DNA from 2 places in the Streptosporangium sp. NPDC002544 genome. Region 1 is predicted to be linked to the other one. Evidence: predicted binding sites of a transcription regulator. Region 1 holds the regulator's gene; the other holds the start of a gene.
What was found. Region 1 encodes HrcA, which represses chaperone genes, less so after heat shock. Its sites were predicted from a motif close to TTGGCACTCTCNNNNNGAGAGTGCCAA; they were not measured.
Positions count from the first base shown of each region.

Region 1 (8,329 bases):
AGCGCTTGCCCGGCTTGTTCACCAGGATCTTGTAGTCCTCGCTGCCGGCGGCGAAGGTGCCCGGCGCGGGACCGGTGGCGGTGCCGTACAGGCCGTTCCTGCCGCCGGTGACGCCGGTCCAGCCCTGACCGTACGCGGGCACGCCCACCACGATCTTCTTGGCCGGGGCGCCACGCGTGAGGTAGTCGCGGACCGTCTGGTCCACGCTGTACTTCACCGGGTTGGGGTCGCGCCGGTCGTTGAACAGGTTGCCGTTGTGGCCGGTGACGTTCTCCCACGAGCCGTGCAGGTCATAGCCCTGGACCGTGGCGAAGGTGAGCTGCTTGAAGACGTCGCGGACCTCGAAGCCCGCGTCGATCTTCGCGGCGGCGGCGGGCAGGAAGGCGGTCAGCTCGGTGCGCCGGTCGAACTCGTTCATCTGGCGGCGCAGTTCGGTGACGAACAGGGTGAAGTTCCGCTTGTCCTCGGGACGGATGACGTTGCCCTCGTTGCCGGAGGAGCCCGGCCACTCCCAGTCGAGGTCGATGCCGTCGAACACGCCCGCTCCGGTGCCGGGGGCGGTGCCGGGCAGGTTGCCCCTGAGCCACAGGTCGATGCAGGAGGAGGCCAGCCTGGCGCGTCCGGAGGGGGTCAGCACCGCGTCGGAGAAGTACTTCGAGCCGGTCCAGCCGCCGAGGGAGATCAGCGTCTTGAGGCCGGGATGCTTGGCCTTGAGCTTCTTCAGCTGGTTCAGGTTGCCGTTCAACGCCTGGCCCTCGGCGTCGCCGACGCCGTCCACGCTCTGCTCAGCGGCCACCGGGCGTTGCCAGTCGGCCCACGGGTCGGCGGAGTAGCAGTCACCCTCGGCGTTGACGAAGCCGAAGGCGTAGTTGATGTGAGTCAGCTTGGCGGCGGCGCCGCTGCTCTCCATGTCCTTGACGTGGTAGTCGCGGCCGTAGACGCCCCACTGGATGAAGTAGGCGACCCGCTTGAAGCGGTCACCGTTTCCTGAGGGGGTCTGGGCCTGGGCCGGGGCCGGTAAGGCCACCGCCGCGAGACCTGCGGCGAGGGCTGCCGCGATCATGTTCCGGAGGAGTCTCTGCACGGGCTTCTCCACTGCTCGGAATAGTAACTTATAGGAAACTTTCCTTTAAGTTTTCCCGGATCGTAGACCTGTGCGATCCGGCCGTCAACGGCCCGCGGTGGTTTGACCGATGAACGGCCGGCGGCGGGCGCTCCACGGCCGGGGCGACGTCCCGGGCATCGCGTGGGGAGCGGCAGACTTGGGGCGTGCCATCCACACTTCCCGACGGGGATCCCGTACCCGCCTCGGGCGAACTCCCCGAGAGCGCGCTCGCCGGACTCGGCGAGCGGCCCTTCGGCTTCTACGTCCACGTGCCCTTCTGCGTGACCCGGTGCGGTTACTGCGATTTCAACACCTACACGGCCTCGGAACTCGGTCCCGGCGCCGCGCAGCGGGACTACGCGGACACCGCCGTCGACGAGGTGCGGCGGGCGCGGGCCAACCTCGGCGCCGCGCGCCTCCCGGTCGAGACAGTGTTCTTCGGCGGGGGCACCCCGACCCTGCTACCGGCCGGAGACCTGGTACGGATCCTGGGGGCGATCGAGGAGGAGTTCGGGCTCGCTCCCGGCGCCGAGGTGACCACCGAGGCCAACCCCGAGTCGGTGGACCCCGCCTACCTGGCGGAGCTTCGCGAGGGTGGGTTCAACCGGATGAGCTTCGGGATGCAGAGTGCCCGTGAGCACGTGCTCGCGGTGCTGGACCGTCGCCACACCCCCGGCCGCCCGGCGCGGGCCGTACGGGAGGCGAGGCAGGCGGGGTTCGAGCACGTCAACCTTGACCTGATCTACAGCACGCCGGGGGAGAGCGACGACGACTGGCGTGCTTCGCTGGCCGCGGCGATCGAGGCGGGACCCGACCATGTCTCCGCGTACTCGCTGATCGTCGAGGACGGGACGAGGCTGGCCGCCAGGATCAGGCGGGGTGAGCTCCCGATGCCCGACGACGACGTGGCCGCCGACCGTTACCTGATCGCCGACGCCATGCTGGCCGAGGCGGGGTTCGAGTGGTACGAGGTGTCCAACTGGGCGACCTCCGAGGCCGGGCGATGTCGGCACAACCTGCTCTACTGGACCGGCGGAGACTGGTGGGGCGTCGGTCCGGGGGCGCACAGCCACGTCGGCGGCACCCGCTGGTGGAACGTCAAGCACCCCGCCGCCTACGCCCGGCGACTGGCCGCGGGCACCTCGCCCGCCCAGGCGCGAGAGGTGCTGGGGCCCGGGGACAGGGCGGTGGAGCGGTTGATGCTGGAGCTGCGGCTCGCCCAGGGCTTCCCGCTCGGGGAGCTCGACCGCCCCCGGGTGGTCGCCCGCGCGCTGGCCGACGGCCTGCTGGAGACGGAGCCGTTCAAGGCGGGCCGGGCGGTGCTCACCCTGCGCGGCCGCCTGCTGGCCGACGCCCTGGTCCGCGACCTCACCTGAGCTCCGGCCCCGGTCAGCTGACGAAGCGGATGCTCATCGGATAGCGGTGGTTCTCCCCCCGGTTGGCCGCCACCGCGGCGATGACCATCATGATGATCGACCCGATCCAGACGAGGAACATCAGCACGAAGCCGATGAGCACGAACGCCAGGACCATGCAGACGAAATAGGCGATCATCACCGTGAGCTGGAAGTTGAGGGCCTCGGCGGCCTGGTCCCGCACGTAGGGTGACTCGTCCTTCTTGGCGAGGTAGAGCACCAGCGGGCCGACGAAGCTGGTCAGCAGGCCCAGCAGGTGGGCGAGCATCGCCATGGTGGTGTCGTCACTGCCGGGCCGCGGGCCGTAGGTCCCCGGCGGCGCCTGGTAGCCGTGACCCACCGGCCGGCCGTACCCGCCGTACTGGGCGTATCCCTGGTAGCCGTGACCGCTCGGGTCGTACGGGGGGGAGGGGTAGCCCTGGCCCGGCTGCCCGTAGCCCTGGCCCGGCGGCGGGGCGCTCTGGCCGGGCATGGTGTATCCAGGCGTCGTGTATCCAGGCGTCGTGTGGCCCGGCGTCGTGTGGCCTGGCATGGTGTATCCGGGTGTCGTGTGGCCGGGCGGAGGATCGCCGATGCGCCGCTCCGTCCGGTCCTCGCCCGGTGAATCCCCAAGGTTCTCGTTCATGGCCCCTCCTGATGGGTTGACGGCCTAGCCATCCTCGCCGGGAACCGTGACGAAGTCGATCAGCTCTTCGACCGGACCGAGCAGCTCGGGCTCCAGATCGGCATATGTCGTAACCGATCCGAGGATGCGGCGCCACGCGTCGCCGGGTTCCGTCTTCCAGCCCAGCGCGGCGATGACGCCCTCCTTCCAGGACACGCCGCGCGGCACCGACGGCCAGGAGGAGATCTTGAGCGTGTGCGGCTTGACCGCCTGCCAGACGTCCACGAACGGGTGCCCGACGATCAGCACGTGCGGGGAGGAGATCCGCGCGGCGATCCGGCTCTCCTTGGAACCGGGGACCAGGTGGTCGACGAGCACACCCAGGCGGCGGCCAGGGCCCGGTCGGAACTCCTCGACGACGGCGGGCAGGTGATCGACCCCCTCCAGATACTCCACGACCACCCCCTCGACCCTCAGGTCATGGCCCCAGACCTTCTCCACGAGCGCGGCGTCGTGCACGCCCTCCACGTATATCCGGCTCTCCCTGGCCACCTGGGCCCGCAGGCCCTCCACCGCGATGGAGCCCGACGCGCTCCGCCTGGGGCCACGTGGCGCGGCGGCCGGGCGCACGAGCGTCACCGCCTTGCCCTCCAGGAGGAACGCGGCGGGCTCCAGTGGGAAGACCCGCCGGCGGCCGAAGCGGTCCTCCAGGGTGACGGCCTCCTTGTCGCAGGCCACCACGGCGCCGCAGAAGCCGCCGTCGGCGTCCTCGACGACCAGATCGAGTTCGGCGGGAACCTGGGGAATCCCCCCTCTGCGGGGGCGCCGCCAGTCTCCCGCCAGAACGTCACGCTCGTACATCACCGACCGCCCACCGTCTCTCGCAAAGGATCACGTGGGACGCTAGCAAACGCCACGGTCACCTGCCGTAGGGTCCCGGCGCTCCCCACTGCCCCGCCGACGCGGCGGCCCTGCGCTTGCGGACGTTGCTCCGCTTCACCAATACGACGATCGTCACGATGATGGCCAGCAGGATCCCGATGCCGGGCACCGCGAACAGGGCGATCACCCCGCCGACCAGTGATCCGGCGGAGAGTTCCCGGCCCACGCCGAACGTGGTGCCCTCCACGGGGTCGGCGGTACAGGTGACCTGGTAGTCGCCTGCCTGCTCCACGCCGATCTGCAGGCCCATCTCCCAGACGACGCCGTCGGAGCCCGCCACGGTCTGCTGGACGAGCGGCTTCTGCAGGCTGGGCGTGCCGGTGCCGCCGGTCAGCGTGCACTCGAAATTGGTGGGTCCACTGGTGGAGACATAGATGGCGGGCTTGTCGGCCGGGTCGAGCGTGACCGTCGTGTTTTCGCCGGGGGCGAACGTCTTCGTCGGCGCCGCGCTGGTGACCGCGCCCAGCACGCCACCGGCGAAGCCGCCGATGCCGACGATGATGCTGACCAGGGCGAGCAGCCATACCCCGACGATCCATCCGATACCGGGCTTGATCTTCCCGGTGGGGGGCGGGCTCTGCGGGGCGCCGTAGCCGGGAGGTGCGTAACCGTAGGAGGGGCCGTTCTGGTGGGGCTGCTGGCCATACGGCTGCTGGGGGGAGCCGTAACCGGGGCCGCGGGAGGCGTCGCCCGGAAAAGAACCAAAATCGTTGGACATGTACGAATTGTGATGGGAACCGGTTGAAACGCGATAGCAGTTGACTTGCCAATGGCTTGGCGTCATCATCCGCACCTCTTGCTTATCGCGCCTTCCGCACGGGGGCCGTACACTTGGCACTCGGGAACACAGAGTGCCAGACCTCGTGTTTCCCATCTGAACGCAGGCAGGGAGGTGACCACGTTGGTCGACGACCGGAAGCTCGCCGTGCTTCGCGCCATCGTCGAGGACTACGTGTCCACCAACGAGCCGGTGGGCTCCAAGGCTCTCGCGGATCGGCACAGTCTGGGGGTGTCCCCGGCGACGATCCGTAACGACATGGCGGTGCTGGAGGAGCAGGGCTACATCGCCCAGCCCCACACCAGCGCCGGCCGGGTGCCCACGGACAAGGGCTACCGGCTCTTCGTTGACCGGCTCTCGCAGGTGAAACCCCTGTCGAGCGCGGAGCGCAAGGCCATCGAGAGCTTTCTCGCGGGTGCGGTGGACATCGACGACGTCGTCATGCGAACGGTGCGGCTGCTTGCCCAGCTCACCCGGCAGGTCGCCGTGGTGCAGTACCCGACGCTGACCAACTCGACGGTCCGGCACGTCGAGCTGGTGCCGCTGAGCGAGCGCCGGCTGATGTTCGTGCTCATCACCAACACCGGCCGGGTGGAGCAGCGCGTGGTCGAGCTGCCCGACGTCGTGGACGAGCAGCGGGTGGCCCATCTGCGAGCGATCCTCAACACCTCCCTCGACGGGTGCGGGCTCACCGGCGTTCCCGACAAGGTCGCCGACCTGCCGGAGCGGCTGCCCGCCGAGGACCGGCCGCTCGCGGCCACGATCCTGTCCGTGCTGCTGGAGTCCCTGGTGGACAGGCACGATGAAAAGATCGTTTTTGCCGGGGCCGCCAACCTCGCGGGAGCCGACTTCACGGTCGGGCTCCGCGATGTGCTGGAGGCGCTGGAAGAGCAGGTCGTGCTCATGCGACTGCTCGGTGAGACCTCCGACCTGTCGGCGCTGACCGTGCGGATCGGCTCGGAGAACCCCTACACCGGACTCCAGGGCACGTCGATCGTCGCCGCCGGATACGGTTCTGGGGACAAGCAACTGGCCCGGCTAGGTGTGCTGGGCCCAACGCGGATGGACTATCCGGTCACGATGGGCGCGGTGCGCGCGGTGGCACGCTACGTCAGCCAGATCCTGGCTGCATCATAAGAGGTCAACTAAAAGTGGCTAAGAGCGACTACTACGGCACCCTCGGGGTGCGCCGTGACGCCAGTGCGGAAGAGATCAAGAAGGCGTACCGACGTCTGGCGCGCGAACTGCATCCTGACGTCAACCCCGACCCCGAGACTCAGGAGCGCTTCAAGGAGATCACACAGGCCTACGAGGTCCTGTCCGACTCCAGCAAGCGGCAGATGTACGACATGGGGGCCGACCCGTTCGCCTCGGGCGGTGCGGGGGCCGGAGGCTTCGGTGCCGGTTTCCCGTTCAGCGACATCATGGACGCCTTCTTCGGCGCAGCCGGTGGCGGCGGCGGTCGCGGCCCCCGCTCGCGTGCCCGTCGCGGACGCAACGCCACCATCCGGGTCGAGCTCGACCTGCGCGAGTCGGGCTTCGGCACGACCCGTGAGCTGGTCGTCGACACCGCGGTGGTCTGCGAGGTCTGCACGGGTTCGGGCGCCGCCGCAGGCACCCACCCCGACACCTGTGACATGTGCCATGGCCGGGGCGAGGTCTCCCAGGTCACCCGCTCCTTCCTCGGCCAGGTCATGACCTCACGGCCCTGTCCCCAGTGCGGCGGCTTCGGGTCGATCATCCGTCACCCCTGCCAGGAGTGCTCCGGCGACGGCCGGGTCCGTACCCGGCGGACCATCAAGGTCCGCATCCCGGCCGGGGTGGAGGACGGCACCCACATCCAGCTCGCCGGAGAGGGCGAGATCGGCCCAGGTGGCGGCCCGCCCGGCGACCTGTTCCTGGAGATCGTCGAGCGCCCCCACGAGATCTTCGAGCGGCGCGGCGACGACCTGCACTGCACGGTGCAGATCCCGATGACCGCGGCCGCGCTCGGCACCGTCCTGACCATGGAGACGCTCGACGGAGCCGAGGAGCTGGACATCCGTCCCGGTACGCAGTCGGGGCAGACGATCCCGCTCTACGGCCGCGGTGTGCAGCGCCTGAACGAGACCGGTCGTGGCGATCTGCTGATCCACGTGAACGTGGAAACCCCCTCCCGTCTCGATACGGCACAGGAGGAGCTGCTGAGGGAGCTCGCCAAGCTCCGCGGCGAGGAGCGCCCGCCCGGCAAGTTCGCCCCCGGGCAGCAGAGTTTCTTCTCCCGGCTGCGGGACGCCTTCAATGGCCGCTGACCCGGACCGCTCCCGCTCACGCCCCGACGGCTCATGACCGTTCCGGTCTTCCTGGCCGAACCCACCGACCTGGCCAGGCCGGAGTTCGTCTTCGGCGGCCCCGAAGGGCGCCACGCGGCGGCCGTACGGCGGCTGCGGGCCGGGGAGCGGCTTGACCTGACGGACGGGGCGGGCTCCGTCGCCGAGTGCGTGGTGATCGAGGCGGGCAAGGATTCGCTCCGGGTCCAGGTACTGCGCCGTCACGAGGTGCCCGTGCCGTCCCCGCGTCTGGTCGTGGTCCAGGGGCTGCCCAAGGGCGACCGGGGCGAGCTGGCCGTGGAGATGATGACCGAGGCGGGGGTGGACGTGATCGTCCCCTGGGCCGCGGCCAGGTGTGTCACCCAGTGGAAGGGCGAGCGCGCGGCCAAGGCGCTGGCCCGCTGGCGCTCCACGGCGCGTGAGGCGGGCAAGCAGTCACGTCGCTTCCGCCTGCCCGAGGTGACCGAGCTCGCCTCCACCGCCGGGGTCGCCGCCCTGCTGTCGGCGGCGGCGCTCGGCGTCGTGCTGCACGAGGAGGCCGCCTCCCCGCTGTCCGGCCTGCCGCTCCCCGCGGGCGGCGACATCGTCGTGGTGGTCGGCCCGGAGGGCGGGGTGTCGCAGGAGGAGATCGCCGTCTTCCGCGAGGCCAAGGCGGTGCCGGCGCTGCTCGGGCCGACGGTGCTGCGTACCTCGACGGCCGGGGTCGTCGCGGCGGCGGTGCTCCAGGCACGCAGCGGCCGCTGGTGATCCCCGGCCGACGGTCCTGAGCCCTGCGCCCGGCGCCTTCCGCCTACCGCGTCGGGCACCGTGGCACGCCGCGGCTCCCTCCTCCGCCTCGGGAGAGGCCGTCTGACCGATCCTCGGCACGCCGGGATCCGCCGGACAGGGCCTAGCTGCTGACCGGGGTCGGCACGGGGATGCTCGCCTCCGTCGGCATCGGGGGCGACGCGTCATCGGACGGCCCGCACTCATCGGCCGAGCACGGGCTCTCCGAGGGAGCCGACGGTCTCGCCTTCGTCGGCGTGGGGGTCGCCTCGGCCTCCTCGCACTGCTTGGAGATCCCGCTGGGGTCGACCGGCGGTTCGTCGAGGGGGGTGGGGCAGGTGGGCGTCGGCGTCGGCCTGGGAGCCGACGGTGCCGGGGTCGCCCTGGAGGTCGGCCTCGTGCTGGGCGTCG
Region 1 is NZ_JBEOWJ010000003.1:305,804-314,132, forward strand. It holds gene ABT061_RS06160 (glycoside hydrolase family 18 protein) at 1-1,084, opposite strand, end outside; gene hemW (radical SAM family heme chaperone HemW) at 1,270-2,481, shown strand; gene ABT061_RS06170 (DUF4870 domain-containing protein) at 2,495-3,145, opposite strand; gene ABT061_RS06175 (DUF3097 domain-containing protein) at 3,170-3,985, opposite strand; gene ABT061_RS06180 (hypothetical protein) at 4,044-4,784, opposite strand; gene hrcA (heat-inducible transcriptional repressor HrcA) at 4,968-5,981, shown strand; gene dnaJ (molecular chaperone DnaJ) at 5,996-7,135, shown strand; gene ABT061_RS06195 (16S rRNA (uracil(1498)-N(3))-methyltransferase) at 7,169-7,900, shown strand; gene ABT061_RS06200 (hypothetical protein) at 8,043-8,329, opposite strand, start outside.

Region 2 (8,329 bases), on a different contig from region 1:
GCCTGCCTGGACGGCGGTGACGGCGTCGACTTCGACCTCTACCTCCAAAGGTGGCAACGGTCGAGCTGGACCACCGTCGCCAGCTCCGAGGGCGCGGGCCCCGACGAGCAGATCAGCTACACCGGCCCGCCCGGCTTCTACCGCTACCAGGTGGTCTCCGTGAGCGGCTCCAGCCCCTACACACTGAAAGCCAAGGCACCCTGACCCGCCTTCCGCGGTCTCGCCCAGGCCGCGGCCCGGATGGCCGTAAATCGTCTGCCGCGTGGCGTGTGGCTTTTGGGGGCCTTGGAGGCAACGGCTGGATTAGGGTGGCGTTGCCCGTGGGGCGCTCTCCCCCTCTTGCTGTGAAAGCCGAGGTCGAGGAGGGATTCATGTCCCGCAGACATGTCGTCGCCACGGGCTGCGTGCTGGCGGTCACCGCGCTCACCCTGGCGGGCGTGCCGGCCGTCGCCGCCGGACCCCGGGCGCAGGACGTTCCGGTCACCGCGCCCGCCTGGAAACCGCCGTCGGGCATGCTGGAGGCGCTCCAACGCGACCTGGGCCTGACCAAGGAACAGGTGCGGGCACGTCTGGCCAACGAGATCCGTATGTCGGGGATCGAGGCAGACCTCCGCGAGGCGCTCGGCGAGCGTTTCGGCGGCTCGTGGCTGATGGGAACCATCTCGCAGACTCTCGTGGTGGCCACCACCAAGCCCGCCGACCTCCCCACCATCGTCGCGGCGGGCGCCAGAGCCGAACTCGTCAAACGGTCGCTGACCGAACTCGCCGGGCTCATCAGTGACCTTAACGTGGACCTGCCGGGACGTGGCGGAGGGGGCGATGTGCGCTTCGTCGACGCCAGGAACAACAGGATCGTCATCCTGTCGAAGAGCCCCCTGGCAACCGAGGATCTCGTGGAGGCAGTGGGGGCCGACTCGAGCGTGGTGAAGGTGGTGCCGTCCACCGAGCGGCCCCGGCTCCTCACTGACGTGCAGGGTGGTGACGCCTACTACATCGGCAGTTCGAATCGTTGCTCCGTCGGTTTCTCGGTGATGCGCGGGACCCAGGCGGGTTTCGTCAGTGCCGGTCACTGCGGTAAGACGGGCGATGCCACCACCGGTTTCAACCGGGTGCCCCAGGGGGTCTTCCGGGCGTCGTCCTTTCCCGAGAACGACTATGCCTGGGTCGCGGTGAACGCCGGCTGGACGCCCAGGCCGGTGGTGAGCAACGGCAGTGGCGGCATCGTGCCCGTCGCCGGTTCCAGGCCGGCCCTGGAGGGTGCCTCGGTCTGCCGGTCCGGCTCCACCACCGACTGGCACTGCGGTCTCATCCGGCAGCTCAGTGCCAGCGTCACCTACCCCCAGGGCACCATCCACGGGCTGACCCGTACCAGTGTCTGCGCCGAGCCGGGTGACTCGGGTGGTTCGTTCATCTCGGTGGACCAGGCCCAGGGAGTCACCTCCGGCGGCTCCGGCAACTGCACCTCGGGTGGCGTCACCTACTTCCAGCCGCTCAACGAGATCCTCACCGCCTACGACCTGACCCTGCTGACCGGCAGCGCAGCCACCCCGCCGGGCGCCGCCTCGCCCGCTCCGGCGGTCTGCACCGGCTACCCGAAGACCTACACCGGCACGCTGAACAACGGTCAGTCCGTCTCCCAGCCGAGCCGGTACTACCGGGCCGCCGTCGCCGGTACGCACTCCGCCTGCCTGGACGGCGGTGACGGCGTCGACTTCGACCTCTACCTCCAAAGGTGGCAACGGTCGAGCTGGACCACCGTCGCCGGCTCCGAGGGCGCGGGCCCCGACGAGCAGATCAGCTACACCGGCCCGCCCGGCTTCTACCGCTACCAGGTGGTCTCCGTGAGCGGCTCCAGCCCCTACACACTGAAGACCAAAGCCCCCTGACCCGCCTTCCGCGGGAGGTTCCACGGGACGTCCACCGTGGTGCGGTTCCTGCGGGCAGTGGCGGAGCGCCCCTGGGGCTGGGGAGCTCTGTCCGGCAGGTAACACGTCATGTCTCGTAGAGTGAGACAGGTGGCCGGGGCGGCGGTACGGCGATGTAGAGTGCTTAGGACCTGCGTGTCAGGTTTCCAACTGAATATTTGCTCATCCAGAGGGGTGGAGGGATCGGCCCTGCGAAGCCCCGGCAACCATCCCGGTTCAAGACTCGTGATCGACACGAGGTCGGCCGGGACAGGTGCCAATTCCGGTCTGTGACCAGGGTGGTCCGCAGACGAAGATGAGGGAAAGGCCTCGCTTCATGGCGCTCGCAACCACTGAGAACACCACCACCTCGCTTGGTCGTGTCGAAGACACGCAAAACCAGCAGTTCGGCCCCGCTGTGGCCCTGTCCTGTCGCGAGTGCGGTGCCCGCTACGACCTCGGCCCGAGCTTCGCCTGTGCCGAGTGTTTCGGGCCCCTTGAGATCGCCTACGACTTCGGGCGGGTGACCCGGGAGCAGATCGCCGAGGGGCCGGCCAACATCTGGCGTTACCGCTCGCTGCTGCCCGTCCCCGCCGACGTGGCCACCAAGCCCAACATGGAGCCCGGCTGGACCAGGCTCGTCAACGCCGGCAACCTCGCCCGTGAACTGGGCATGCGCTCGCTGCACGTGAAGGACGACTCCGGCAACCCCACGCACTCCTTCAAGGACCGCGTGGTGGCCATCGCCGTCGAGGCGGCCCGTAACTTCGGCTTCCACACCCTCTCCTGCTCCTCCACCGGCAACCTGGCCGGTGCCGCTGCCGCCGCCGCCGCGCGGGCCGGGCTGGACGCCTGCGTGTTCATCCCCGCCGACCTGGAGCAGGCCAAGGTCGTCATGGCCTCCGTGTACGGGGGCAGGCTCATCGGCATCGAGGGCACCTACGACGATGTGAACCGTTTCTGCTCGGAGCTCATCGGCGACGAGCTGGGCGAGAAGTGGGGCTTCGTCAACGTCAACCTGCGGCCGTACTACGCCGAGGGCTCCAAGACGCTGGCGTACGAGATCGCCGAGCAGCTCGGCTGGCGCGTTCCCGACCAGATCGTCGTGCCGGTCGCGTCGGGCTCCCAGCTCACGAAGATCGACAAGGGTTTCAAGGAACTGATCGAGCTCGGTCTCGTCGAGGACAGGCCGTACAAGATCTTTGCGGCCCAGGCCGAGGGGTGCTCCCCGGTCTCCGCCGCCTACAAGGCGGGCCACGACGTGATCCGCCCGGTGAAGCCGGACACGATCGCCAAGTCGCTGGCGATCGGCAACCCCGCCGACGGCCCGTACGTGCTGGACATCGCCCGCCGTACCGGCGGCGCGGTCGAGGACGTCACCGACCCCGAGATCGTCGACGCGATCCGGTTGCTGGCCAGGACCGAGGGCATCTTCGCCGAGACCGCCGGAGGTGTCACCGTCGGCGTGCTTCGCAAGCTGGTCGCGACAGGGAGGCTCGACCCGGAGGCGGAGACCGTGGTCCTCAACACCGGCGACGGTCTCAAGACCCTCGACGCGGTGGCCGCCGAGGCGCGCCCCACCGCCGTGATCCGCCCCTCTCTTGACGCATTCCGTGCGGCAATCGCCTAGAAATCGTGAAAGGTACTGAATTATGAGCGTTTCTGTGCGGATTCCGACGATTCTCCGGACTTACACCGATGGTGCTGCCGAGGTGACCGGAGAGGGTGAGACCCTGCGCGACGTCCTCCAGAAGCTTGACGCGGACTTCCCGGGGATCGGCGCCCGAATTCTTGATGAAACGGGCAAGATTCGCCGTTTTGTCAACGTCTATGTCGGAGATGAGGATGTCCGCTTCGCCGACAACCTCGACACGGCCACGCCCTCCGGCGTCCAGATCTCCATCATCCCGGCGGTCGCCGGGGGCTGAGTCCCGCCCCGCCCGCACTGCGCCGGTCGCACCCGCCTCACCTTCCGGGGCGCTCGCGACGCCTCTCCAGGACACCCGCCCGGCTCCGGCCGTGTGCGGGTGTCCTGCTTTGTGGCGTAAACCGGTATTCGCGGTGGGGAAAGATAATGTAATCTTTAACTAACTAATAGTGATAGTCAAACTGTGTTCTCGTACTAAATGCTCTTGTAAAGAGCTAGTTTGGTGCTTGACTCTGTTGCCCTACCGGTTCCCACAGGTATGGTCGAGGACGATCGATGTGGCGAAGTCCGCCCCGGAGATTGAGGACTTCGCGCGAGGAATGGGCGTCGTCCTTAAGTCCAGTAAGAGGAGTCGCAAGTGGCGCAGGGCACCGTCAAATGGTTCAACGCGGACAAGGGCTACGGCTTCATCGCGGTAGACGGTGGTAAGGATGTGTTCGTCCATTACTCCGCGATCATGATGGATGGCTACCGTGCACTCGAACAGGGCCAGCGAGTCGAGTTCGAGATCACCCAAGGTCAGAAGGGTCCCCAGGCGGAGTCCGTCCGGGCGGTCTGACATGGCCGTCCCGTGAACCCGCAGGGAGGGGTCGGTGGACCCCGCGGCAACGCGGTCCGCTGGATCCACATCGCCTAGGCCCGGCTCGCCTCCCCAACCGGCGAGCCGGGTCTTCGCTTTGCGCGGAACGAACGCCTGCATGACGCGGAGCATGCGCTGACGTGGCCCGGAGCGGATGTCCGCGCCGGGCACGGCGCAGGTCAAGGGATCGTGGCTTGCACTCGACAAGGTAGAGTGCTAAACACATTGTTGGCACTCGCGCATAGAGAGTGCCAACCCTGGATCGAGGCGATGGGGCCCGCCGAACGGAGTCGTGGGCCCACATGCCGTCGCGGGCGTCGGCTCGGTCCGGTGCAAGCCACCCTGTCTCTGGGAGGTCTAGCCGTATGGCAGCCAAGATGATCGCGTTTAACGAGGACGCCAGGCGCGGTCTCGAGCGTGGCATGAACCAGCTCGCGGACGCCGTTAAGGTGACCCTCGGCCCCAAGGGCCGCAATGTCGTTCTGGAGAAGAAGTGGGGCGCCCCCACCATCACCAACGATGGTGTCTCCATTGCGAAGGAGATCGAGCTCGAGGACCCGTGGGAGAAGATCGGGGCCGAGCTCGTCAAGGAGGTCGCCAAGAAGACCGACGACGTCGCGGGTGACGGCACCACCACCGCCACCGTGCTCGCTCAGGCTCTCGTACGCGAGGGTCTCCGCAACGTCGCCGCCGGCGCCAACCCGATGTCCCTGAAGAAGGGCATCGAGGCCGCCGTCGAGCGTGTCTCGGAGGAGCTGTCCAAGCTGGCCAAGGACGTGGAGACGAAGGCGCAGATCGCCTCCACCGCCTCCATCTCCGCGGGTGACCCGCAGATCGGCGAGATGATCGCCGAGGCGATGGACAAGGTCGGCAAGGAAGGCGTCATCACCGTCGAGGAGAGCAACACCTTCGGCCTGGAGCTTGAGCTCACCGAGGGCATGCGCTTCGACAAGGGCCTCACCTCGATGTACTTCGTGACCGACCCGGAGCGTATGGAGGCCGTCCTCGACGACCCGTACATCCTGGTCGTCAACTCCAAGGTGTCCGCCAACAAGGACCTGCTCCCGGTTCTCGACAAGGTCGTGCAGGCCGGCAAGCCGCTGCTGATCATCGCCGAGGACGTCGAGGGCGAGGCCCTGGCCACCCTGGTCGTCAACAAGATCCGCGGTCTGTTCCGCTCGGTCGCCGTCAAGGCGCCCGGCTTCGGTGACCGCCGCAAGGCCATGCTGGGCGACATCGGCATCCTGACCGGTGCCCAGGTCATCAGCGAGGACCTCGGCCTCAAGCTGGAGTCCACCACGCTGGACCAGCTCGGCCGTGCCCGCCAGGTCATCGTCACCAAGGACGAGACCACCATCGTCGACGGTGCCGGTGACGCCGAGCAGATCGCCGGCCGGGTCAACCAGATCCGCGCCGAGATCGACAACACCGACTCCGACTACGACCGCGAGAAGCTCCAGGAGCGTCTCGCCAAGCTGGCCGGCGGCGTGGCCGTCATCAAGGCCGGCGCGGCGACCGAGGTCGAGCTCAAGGAGCGCAAGCACCGCATCGAGGACGCCGTTCGCAACGCGAAGGCGGCCGTCGAGGAGGGCATCGTCCCCGGCGGTGGCGTGGCCCTGCTGCAGGCCGGCGCCAAGGCGTTCGACAAGCTGGAGCTCTCCGGCGACGAGGCCACCGGTGCCGCGATCGTCAAGAAGGCCCTTGAGGAGCCGCTGAAGCAGATCGCCGTCAACGCCGGCCTTGAGGGCGGCGTCGTGGTGGAGAAGGTGCGCAACCTTCCCGCGGGTGAGGGTCTCAACGCCGCCACCGGCGAGTACGTCAACCTGTTCGAGACGGGCATCATCGACCCGGCCAAGGTGACGCGTTCCGCTCTGCAGAACGCGGCGTCCATCGCGGCGCTGTTCCTGACCACCGAGGCTGTCATCGCCGAGAAGCCCGAGAAGGCCGGAGCCGCTCCCGCCATGCCCGGCGGCGGCGACATGGACTTCTAAGTCCAACCGCTTTCAGGTAAAAGAGGCGACCCCGAGATGTCGGGGGCGCCTCTTTTACGTGTTCCCCGAGGCATTGTCCGTCACCTGTCGTCATGCGTCCTCGAAGGGGCCGTCCCGATGGGCGCCGCCGGAGAGGCCACGAGCCGCGGAGTTCGATCCGGCGCCGGCCGGTACGGAGAAGAGGGATCTCGAAAAGCCGGGGACCGGCCGAGGGGCGCGGTCACATCCCAGCTGGCTGGCTGACTTCGGTGCTATCAAGCAATAAATGGACAAGGCGGACGGAACAAGAGTTCAAGCCGGTGTGTCGTTTCCGGGACGCGCTGCCGTGCAGCCATAGAACAAAGTCCTTGCTGTAGTGACGGGGTTCTTGGCGGTGCAGCGGTAGGTGAGGGGAACGATGGATCATAACCACTGGAAACCACCTGGTCGGTTACCGGGGGGTGGGTGGCGGTCACGTGTCCTCCCGGCCATGGCGGTGCTGGTCATCGTGGCCGGACTGGCGGCGCCGACGGCCACGGCTGTGGCGACCACGCCGCCGGAGAATGTCGTTTACGTGGCCAACTCACAGTCGAACACCGTGTCGGTGATCGACACGACGACCAACAAGGTCACCGCCACCATCACCGTCGGTGAGAACCCCATCGGGGTGGCGGTCGCTCCCGACAACGTACATGTCTACGTGACCAACGCGCAGTCGGACAACGTGTCGGTGATCGACACAAGGAGCAACAAGGTCACCGCCACCATCCCCATCGACGGCCACCCCGTCGGGGTCGACGTCTCCTACGGTGGCACCCGCGTCTACGTGACCGATGTGCAGGCGAACGTCGTGTCGGTGATCGACACGAGGAGCAACAGGGTCATCGCCATCATCCCGGTCGGCCACAGCCCCTTCAGACTCGCCGCCGCTCCCTATCGCCGTGTCTATGTGGCCAATCAGGACTCCGACACCGTGTCGGTGATCGACATGGTGACCAACAGGGTCATCGCCACCATCCCGGTCGGCCACAGTCCGTTCGGGATCAGGTTCTCTCCCACTCGTCCCCTTGTCTATGTGGCCAACCAGGACTCCGACACCGTGTCGGTGATCAACGTGAGGACCAACAAGGTCATCGCCGAGATTCCCGCGGGCAACCATCCTTTCAGGATCGCGGTCTCCGATGACGGCGCCTACGTCTACGTGACCAACCTGATTCCGAACGTCGTGACGGTGATCGACGCCAAGACCAACAAGGTCACCGCCACCATCCCGGTCGAGGGCTCTCCCTTCGGAATCACGATCTCCCCTGACGGTGCCCAGATCTATGTGGCCAACCTGGACACGGACAGCGTGACTGTGATCAACCCCAAGACCAACGGGGTCATCAGGGTCATCCCGGTCGGTATAAATCCTTTCGGGATCAGAGCGGCGCATCACATTCGGCGGAGTACCGCCCCGACCAGAGCGCGCGGGCCGGGGAGCGGGCCATAGCCCGATCAGGCGGTCACCCGGCGAGCTGGGCGGGAAGCTCCCGGGCGTGCAGGACGGTCAGTGAGGTGACGGCCCGGGTCAGGACCACATACAGGCGGGCCAGGCCGCGAGGTTCGGCGTCGACGATGTCCGCGGGTTCGGCCACGATCACGTGGTCGTACTCCAGGCCCTTGGCCAGGGTCGCCGGGATGACCAGGAGGCGGTGGTCCTCGACGGTGTCGGGGCTCAGCACCCGGTGATCCAGGTCGGACAGGGCCTCGGACGCGGCGCCCACCAGGGCGTCGGGGACGATGACGCCGATCGAGCCCTCGCGGGCGAGCGCCTTCCGCGCGGCATGGGCCAGCGCCGCGGCCAGGTCGGGTGCCGGCCGCACCGACAGGGAGCCCGCGCCGGGGCGCAGTGACCGGGGGGCGGCCAGGTCCGGGGCGACGGAGGGCAGCAGCCTGGCCGCGTAGT
Region 2 is NZ_JBEOWJ010000007.1:29,693-38,021, forward strand. It holds gene ABT061_RS12215 (S1 family peptidase) at 1-204, shown strand, start outside; gene ABT061_RS12220 (S1 family peptidase) at 372-1,886, shown strand; SAM riboswitch class I at 2,085-2,227, shown strand; gene thrC (threonine synthase) at 2,242-3,534, shown strand; gene ABT061_RS12230 (MoaD/ThiS family protein) at 3,557-3,832, shown strand; gene ABT061_RS12235 (cold-shock protein) at 4,190-4,390, shown strand; gene groL (chaperonin GroEL) at 4,777-6,402, shown strand; gene ABT061_RS12245 (YVTN family beta-propeller repeat protein) at 6,872-7,873, shown strand; gene ABT061_RS12250 (HelD family protein) at 7,887-8,329, opposite strand, start outside.
Region 2: the regulator HrcA is predicted to act here: its motif matches at 4,640-4,666, upstream of groL (chaperonin GroEL).